Regions from separate parts of the Neobacillus sp. MER 74 genome, predicted to be linked through region 3. Evidence: riboswitches for the same ligand, from Rfam matches in the RefSeq annotation. Region 3 holds a riboswitch; each other region holds the start of a gene.

Region 1 (2,206 bases), on a different contig from region 3:
CATAGCCCTTATAGCCTTTTTGTTCTGGAGTCGCACCTTTTTTCTTAAGAAATTCTTCCACAAAGGCATCAATTTCCCAAGTGGTAATACCTGGTTTAATCAATTTAGCTATTTCTTTATGACAGGCAGCTAGAATTTCCCCTGCCTTTTTCATTGCTTCTATTTCACGTTGTGATTTAAGGACAATCATTATTGTAGGGTCCCCTTCCTTTTTATTTATTTTTATGTATGCAAATCAAAATTGTTATTCGACTAAAAACATACCACTAATAAATTATAAAACATGCCGCAATAGGCAACACTTTTAATATAACTCTATCCTGATATTTTTTCAAAAATACTTTATCTATATTATTTCATAAAGTACATATTTTCCTTATTAATTTGTTCTTAATATGGTGCTTTCTTATTCTTTTTGATAGAATTAATGTAGAGTGAATAATAATTGGGTGTGAGACAAATGATTGGTGATCGCGTAAAAAAATTTCGCTTAGATAGAAAGATGTCACTTTCCGAACTTGCTGCTCAAGCAGGTGTGGCTAAATCTTATTTAAGTAACCTTGAAAATAACAAACAAGAGAATCCTTCTATAAAGTTTCTAGAAAAAATCGCTGTTGTTTTAAATATTCCTGTGGATCACTTGATACATGAAGAGATTAATAAAGAGGAACTAGATATTGATTGGATGAATCTAGTCAAGGACGCAATGAATTCGGGCGTTTCTAAGGAACAATTTCGAGATTTCCTTGAATTTAACAAATGGCGAATTAATCAAAATGATAAGTAGAAATAAAACAATCTTATTGAAAAAGAAAAGCATTCTACAAAAAAGTTATTTTTGTGTAGAATGCTTTTTTTGTACTTCCTTGTGTGTCTTATCATCTCTCTGTGACCAAGAAATCACGAACTGCTTCTATGGATAACCCTAAGTCCTTTGCTTCCAATATGAGTGCAATCCATTCCTGATCGATTACTTCAAATTCATTTTTCGTAATAACCACTATACTCACTCCTAAAATACAGAATGTATTCCAGGTAGCCCGGCCATCCTAGCAAAAAACCTGCCTTAGACCCTCGGCTTTGCGTCCCTGCTTTTCAACAGGTTTGCCTTTTTCTGACATTTAATAAAACTTAAGTCACTGAATTCGATAGGACAATTTACTTAATCGTTATTGATATTATATCTAGTCCTATTTTAGTTGGTTGTTGTAATTTGTCGTATTGATTAAATTTTCACACAATTAATTATAGCAAATTATACCATATTTCTACAAAAATATCCCAATTAAGACTTTTAATCCAAACACCATCTGTCAAAATAGTGAATTTTTGGAAAAAACCTTGTTGTTTATTCCCTCCGTTAACCAAAACCAAAATACTTTTCCAACATATAACTTAAATATTTGTCTAAACTATGAAAATTGGCATATAATGTAAAAAACAAAATTATTTTCTGAATATTATTAATATTATAGAATAGGTGGTGATTTCATACAATGACCTTTATCCATGTGTTGAATTTTTCAATTCCGATTGCATTTATTGTGTTTGCAGGGTATTTTTTGGATCGCATATGCAAGCCAGACTCCACCAAACAAAAAGCTGGTGAAGATTGAATCTATTAAAAGGATTCCTCTGTCATTCAGCTTTTTCTTTTTTGTGGAAGGAATTAAAAAAGTAATTATTTCACTCTGTTTCGGGAATGATACTTGCGTAGACGAAAGGAGTGTTGTAATTGGCACGTGGAGAACATTTTGAACATAAAAAGAAAAACCATCCAGGAAACTTCCCGGAAGGCAGTTTAACAGAAAAACACGCGAAAGAAGCTGTTGGTGACGAAGAATTCCTAGTTGTACGTGAAGCGTTTAAAAATCGTGTAGAAAACGAGGATGAGTATCGAGGAGATACTGCCCGATTACTAAATGATCAGACAGAATAAAAGGCGTGAGCATCTCACGCCTTCTTTTTATTAAGAAAAGCGCAAGCGCCCTGGTCAGCGGCGTATGGCCTGGAGCACTCCAACTGAGATAAAGGAAACACGAAGAGCCGGAGGCGCATTCGTGCTTGACTTATCGTAGGGCGGAGAGCGAAGGACACTAGCCGCTAGGGCGCTGGAGCTAAACAGTAATCTAAGTTCAAAAACTTATCTTTCTTATTTTTTAAGAATTCATTTTTAGAATTGTCCCTTTTCGATCCTTAAGTTTCT
Region 2 (2,206 bases), on a different contig from region 3:
AAGGGAAACTTCAGCCTTTAGTAGATGAAACGGTTTTTGATTTTGATCAAGTAAATGAAGCACATACTTTTTTGGAATCTAATAAAGCAATTGGAAAGATTGTATTGATAAATAAATGGTAAAATTGTATTTTTTCTAGAATAAGATTTGATTCTAATTGAAGAGCATTACTGGATTTTTGTTGATAGCAGACTCAAAAAAGCAATAAAAAAGTGTAAATGTCTGTGTTAATAAAGATTATGGGAGAAACTAGTTAAAATAATGAAGGTATATAAGTTAAAGAATAACTTTAAAGGTTTAAAAAAGGGAACACAATTCTATTTGATTGCTGAATCTGAATTTATTGGAGTAAAAGATTTTGTTTTAAGAACGGAAGACTTAGCTGTCAGGATTTCAATAAATGAAAGGGAACTTCATAAAAATTTTATTTTGTTGAAATATGGTTGAAGGAAAAAGGATGCTATATAGAAAAATCAGAGCTGCCAATTTTGGCAGCTCTTCTAACAACATCCATCATATTAAGAAATCAAAAAACTCCATTCAGGACCATTGTAATATTATTGGTTAACACTCTTTTTGTTATTAGAAAGATGCCAAGTAAAGAAGTGCTTAATCTTCTCCTCTTTTTTTAGAACTTCGCAAAAAACTTCCGCTGCATATTGATTAAAGAACGAACAAACCATTCCATCTTTTTGTCCACAGCAACTATATAACGAAAATCTTTTAAATTTTAAATTACTAAAATGATGATACATTTCATAGTTAATATATCCGTTTGGATAAAGATCAACAATTAAATGAAAGTAAGGGAAGGCATTCTTCACTTCAGGCTCTAAGTCCATTTTATCCAAATTTAATTTCACATCAATAAGAAGACGAATACAATCGTCTAGTTCTTGAACTCCCCAGTCTTGATCTAGTATTGCATATTCCAAATTGATTTTTTTCATAATCTAGCCTCCTAAAATAAGTCCTATTTTAGGCAGCCCAGCCATCATAGTTTTAAACCTTAGACCCGAAGCTTTGCGTCCCAATCTTTCGAAAAGTTTGCCTTTATCTATAAACGATATGTAAATTATATTACAATTTTTTCAAAAATTACAAAATAAAGTTCTACAAATACCGACGTTTTATGAAAAAAATTGGAAACAAATTCCCATTTCAAAGATATTGTGAGTAGGTGGAAGAAGGGATTCTTGCCAGTAAATCGAATATTTAATTGTCGGAATATTAAAAATGAATGGTGGTGGTTTTATGTCTTCTCCTAGATCTAGGTTTGAAATGATTAATGGAATGGAAGTTCATTTTACAGAATGGGGAGATCCACAGAAACCAGCTGTGGTTTGTTGGCACGGTTTAACTCGAAATGGGCGAGACTTTGATATTTTAGCCCGCCATCTATCCCAAAACTATTATATCCTTTGTCCGGATACAATTGGGCGGGGATTGAGCCAATGGAGTTCTTCCCCTGAAAAGGACTATTGTTTTGAAAACTACAGTAACCTGGCGATTCAATTATTGGACCATTTAGGAATCGAACGGGTCCGATGGGTTGGGACCTCAATGGGTGGAGCCATTGGAATGCGTATTGCTGGAACGCCTAATCATCAGAACCGGATTTCACATTTAGTTTTAAATGACATTGGAGCAGGTGCTTCTGAAAATGCTGTACAGGATATTGAAGGCATTAAACGAATTATTAGCTATGTAGGGAATCCACCGCAATTTAAAACCTTTAGTGAATTAAAGAAGTATTATCAAACCATTTATACCACATTTGGTCTTTCGAATGAAGAGGAGTGGAATGATTTTACCCAATACTCATGTAGAAGAAGAGATGAGGGTGGAGTGAGTCCTGATTATGATCCAAACATTGCTTTGCAATTTCAGCACACAGAAGATCTAAACTTATGGAACTACTGGAAAGCAATTCAATCAAAAATATTACTCATTCGAGGAGAAATATCCGACGTTCTACCTCTCGATGTTGCAGAAAAAATGAAGCAAAAACCAAACTGTCAAATGGTAACGATTCCAAAACTTGGTCATGCCCCAGCATTAAATACTAAAGAACAAATTACCGTCATTGAGAATTTTCTTCGGTAAATTGAAATTTTTTATCTATTGAATTAGGGATGGATACCAAGGATGTGGCTATGCAGGTTTAGTTTAAATATTTTCAATCGAAAAAGCCGAGCATCTTAGT
Region 3 (2,206 bases):
ATCTTAATTGAGAAATCGCGCGCTGTCCTATTAGTTTAGCAACAATGAGCATAAAGAAGAATCCAATTACAGCTCTTAAAATCCACTCCATGAAATTAAGAGTTTCCTGAGCTTGCAAAAAATCCATTGAAGGCAAATAGTCACTCCCTTAACAATAATCGTCCTACTTATTATTGTCACGATTAAGCAATTTTAATATAAAAAATACCGATACAATACCGAATGAGTCAATAACTAAATCGTAAAACCGTCCATCTCTACCAAAAAACAATTGCAGGAATTCTGTAAAAAACGCAAAAATAATGGATATGCCAATAGAATATTTGTGACTTCTTATTAGATTGAAGAGAAGAAAATCCATGATCGCAAAACCAACAAAATGTCCTAATTTAATTTTAATAAATTCAGGATGAATCAAAGTTAAATCATTAAAATAAAAAAAAGACAAAAAATCAGGATTTGAAACCCACTTTAATCCAAAAGAATGTAAATATATTAGTCGCTCTATACTCTCAGTCCAGGTATTAATCAACAAAAATAGGCCCCATAAAATAATCAATAGAACTTTTATGAAAAGAAATCGTTTCTGTGTCTTTCTTTTCTTATCGATTCTACAGCTACCTTGTATTGGTTGATGATCCAAAATACTTGCTCCTAACTAACTATTATTTCTTAATCTACATTTTACCATTGTTCCTTTTAAAGAACAAACCGGGATATTCACATTAAAATAATCCAATAATCTACCACTTTCGTATTATAGGTAAATGAAATTTCACTGGGTAAAATTAACTCCTCTCCGTTTACAAAATTCTACAATTTCTTTATAATGAACAATAGAAGTTCTTTTTTAGGAACTAATAATTAGAAAAGAAGGGGAATCATGATATATCCACTAATAAAAGAAAGAAACAAGATTCACATTGTGAAGGATTCCTATCATTGTGCATGCGGTATAGTCTTTAACAAGGAACGGATTATTAATAGGAAGACCCTTAAAAAAATTAAATTTATTGAAATAGGTCAGGTAACATGTGAGAAATGTGTTTTAAAACTTCTAAACTACGATTAATTGGTTTATATAATTTTTGTCGAAATCCTGTCGATTTTTTTGGAAATATTTTCATTTAGTTTCCATCAAGACTATAGTACTATTAGTTTATTCTATAATACTTTAATACTATGAATGACAAAGGCAAACCTTTCGAAAGATTGGGACGCAAAGCTACAGGTCTAAGGTTTTTAACTAGGATGGCTGAGTTACCTAAAATAGTAATCATTTTAGGAGGGTTAATTTTGTCTGCATTAACCGTTGAACAAGATATTGATACAGAATGGTTAGATCTTATTAATGAAGCTAAAAAGATAGGACTCTCTATTGATGAAATTAGGGATTTCCTAAATCGCTCCCTTGGATTAAAGACTATTGAACCGGAATATAATTAATAAGAGGGGTAATTTGGTGTTTAATTTTCGCAATATTCAATTGATTAAAAAAACAGCTTAACAAATTAATGAGCAATTTGTTAAGCTGTTTTTTTAATTTTAATAATTTAAAAACTTCACACAAACCGGATACGGAACCTCGATATCAGCCTGAATCAATGCAAGTTTTCCTGTGTTTTCATCACGCGAAAACAAGACGAGGTTACTGGACTCTTGGTTCGACGCCACAATGAATTTCTCTGTTGGGTCGAACATAAAATCTCTCGGCCAATCCCCTTCAGTGGAGGTGCGATCAACAAAGCTAAGCTCTCCCGTTTCTTGGTCTACACGGAAAACAGCAATACTGTTATGGCCACGATTACCCGCGTAAACAAACTGTCCATCAGATGAAATATGAATGGCGCTTCCTTGATTATTCTCGGTGAAATCTTCAGGAAGCGTAGAAATATATTGTTTCTCTGTAAAACGACCATTTTCCGAATGATAGGATAAAACAATCACTTCCGAACTAAACTCTGTCATGATATATGCAAATTTTTGGTTTGGATGGAAAACTAAATGTCTTGGTCCGCTTCCAGCCTTTAATGGAAGAAAGTGCGCTTTTGAAAGTGTCCCATCACTGTTGACTGCATAAGTAATTAAAGCATCAATACCCAATTCAACCACTGCTAGATAATTCTCATCAGGGGTGATGCCGGCATAATGGGTATGCGGTTTCTCTTGTCTTGGGTCTGGACCAGAACCTTCGTGTTTTATAACC
Region 4 (2,206 bases), on a different contig from region 3:
TTAAGGTCCTTTTGATATCATTAGGATCTTAACGATTTAAATAAGCAAGGCATAGTGGAAACTATTAATTGATTATATAGCATTTTAGATATTATCACAAAAGCAAATTAATAACTAATTTAATCCAACCGAAAAACGCAAACCATAATGGAACACTTAAAGACGTTCCCCACAATAATCCTAATAAAAGATTCCCTTGCTTGTCCATGAAATCCACTCCTATTGTTAGTTGTAGATAAATCTGGTGATGCACGGTTCTGTTTTTTAGTATATGTAAACGCTTTCGGTCTTTCTTTTCTATATGTTACCCAAATAAGGATGGATAATAAAGTAGAAATATGCAAATAATAGACAAAATATTTCGACAAATGTATTTGATAAACTTTCCCATAGGGAAGGCAAAACCTATTAATCAAATTAGTATTTATCATAAATAAGACACTGCATTCCTTTAGTGAAAAATTTTACGTAGTATAAAATAGACGATTGCCCATAAAGGAATTGATAAAAGGATCCCCCAAAGGCAGCCCTTACCAAAATTTTTCCCATCTTCTTTTTCTGCCATGTTATCACTCCACTTCGAAACAGGTTGCTTACCACTATTTAACCATGTGTGGGTGAACGGTTATATCTAAATCGTTCGATGATTAGCTACAAATTATTCTTGATCATGTCGAACAGGAATAGGAATTGGAAGGCTGGGTTTTTGTCACATTATTAACATATAAATAGGTTAATAGGTCTATTTATTACTAGAAACAATTGGTATACTATCAATATAAGCACATAGTTCGTACGAAAGGGCAAACCCATTGAAAAGTGGAGGCGCAAAACTAAAGGGGCTAAGGTTTTTACAACTATGCCAGCCAGCTACCGAATATGATCACCTTACTACGGATTATGAATATACTCTGGGAGGTTACACTATGGTTATCTTTATTGCAGGTTTATTTGTTGGATCGTTCTCTATGCTTACAGTAATGAGTCTTATGGTTGCAGCTAAACGGGGAGACCGACTCCTTGAATCACAACAATAATTGAAAGCGTTTTCCAAACAATCTCAACTTAGGGTAAGCGAAATCTCTAATTTAGATGTATTAACATATGTCGGTCAGTTAAAGTGATAAATTTTGTTACAATAACATCTACTAAATACTGAACTATTACACATTAAAAGGAAAAAATGAAGGAGAACTGATATCAGTTCTCCTTCGTTTTTTCCTTTATAGCTTTGTGTAAAATTTTTAAATAGTATATTAAAAATGAGTGGATATTAGATCTTTTATTTTATCCTGATCAATTACCAGTTGATAGTTATTAGCCTTTAAAATGTCATCATACATTCTTTTTCCAACACCAGGAATCTGATGATATTCCAATTGAGTATTCGGTTCAAAGTCTTTTGCTGCGAGTCCAAGACTTAACATATCGGAAGTTGACATATTGCTTGCTATCACAAAATCAGGAATGGATTTTACAAGTGACGGCAAATTATTGATATTACTTGGACTAAGTGCTTTCTTAGCAATTCCTTTTAATGCTTCCTCTTGGAGTTTTTGACGACCATATTCTCCATTTTTTAGAGAATAGCGTTCGTGGACAACCTCAGCGACCATTTTTCCATCAAAAGCATGTATCCCAGTACTTATTACTTTATTTTTATTTTCACCATACCAAGGATGTGTTAATTTGACATCAAATGGGACATTCATATCAATCCCACCAACCGCATCAACCATCGCTTGAAAGCCGCCATAATTGGTTTCTACGTAATAATTGATTGGAACACCGGTTAATTCTCCAACTGCTTTGACAGCAGCTTCTACCCCTTTTTTGGCCCCTTTTGTTGCCTGCATAATATATTGGACACTCGTAATTTTAGTATATCCATAGCCATCTAAATGAACACGGGTATCACGGGGAATGCTTATTGCATCATATTCATGCTTCGTTAAATCAACATGGACAAGCATCATTGAATCCGAATGCCCTATATTTTGACCTTTTCTTTCATCGGAACCAATTAATAACAAATTAAATACAGGTTCTTTTATATCTACACTTTTATTTACCTGCTGTTCATTATTCCCAGAACTTACAACCGGAACTGATGTAAAATGATTACTTGGTTGTAATTGATAATATCCGTACACTACGCCTGCGATAACGAGTAATAGGATACCCAAAAGGCTAAAGCCTACTATTT

What was found. Region 3 has a riboswitch for cyclic di-GMP ahead of M3610_RS07165 (anti-repressor SinI family protein). Riboswitches for the same ligand answer to the same signal wherever they lie in the genome.
Region 1: linked by a shared signal. The riboswitch ahead of M3610_RS11250 (anti-repressor SinI family protein) and the one ahead of M3610_RS07165 (anti-repressor SinI family protein) in region 3 are both predicted to bind cyclic di-GMP.
Region 2: linked by a shared signal. The riboswitch ahead of M3610_RS23690 (hypothetical protein) and the one ahead of M3610_RS07165 (anti-repressor SinI family protein) in region 3 are both predicted to bind cyclic di-GMP.
Region 4: linked by a shared signal. The riboswitch ahead of M3610_RS24940 (DUF3789 domain-containing protein) and the one ahead of M3610_RS07165 (anti-repressor SinI family protein) in region 3 are both predicted to bind cyclic di-GMP.

Annotation. Positions count from the first base shown of each region.
Region 1 is NZ_JAMAUV010000005.1:142,967-145,172, forward strand. It holds gene map (type I methionyl aminopeptidase) at 1-190, opposite strand, end outside; gene M3610_RS11245 (helix-turn-helix domain-containing protein) at 461-787, shown strand; gene M3610_RS11250 (anti-repressor SinI family protein) at 879-1,001, opposite strand; cyclic di-GMP riboswitch class I at 1,032-1,119, opposite strand; gene M3610_RS11255 (hypothetical protein) at 1,736-1,939, shown strand; gene hutH (histidine ammonia-lyase) at 2,174-2,206, opposite strand, start outside.
Region 2 is NZ_JAMAUV010000025.1:10,784-12,989, forward strand. It holds gene M3610_RS23685 (zinc-dependent alcohol dehydrogenase family protein) at 1-122, shown strand, start outside; gene M3610_RS23690 (hypothetical protein) at 558-950, opposite strand; cyclic di-GMP riboswitch class I at 979-1,062, opposite strand; gene M3610_RS23695 (alpha/beta fold hydrolase) at 1,255-2,106, shown strand.
Region 3 is NZ_JAMAUV010000003.1:98,923-101,128, reverse strand. It holds gene M3610_RS07175 (DUF421 domain-containing protein) at 1-127, opposite strand, end outside; gene M3610_RS07170 (VanZ family protein) at 164-643, opposite strand; cyclic di-GMP riboswitch class I at 1,185-1,268, shown strand; gene M3610_RS07165 (anti-repressor SinI family protein) at 1,297-1,446, shown strand; gene M3610_RS07160 (lactonase family protein) at 1,546-2,206, opposite strand, start outside.
Region 4 is NZ_JAMAUV010000029.1:39,191-41,396, reverse strand. It holds cyclic di-GMP riboswitch class I at 793-878, shown strand; gene M3610_RS24940 (DUF3789 domain-containing protein) at 927-1,037, shown strand; gene M3610_RS24935 (LCP family protein) at 1,257-2,206, opposite strand, start outside.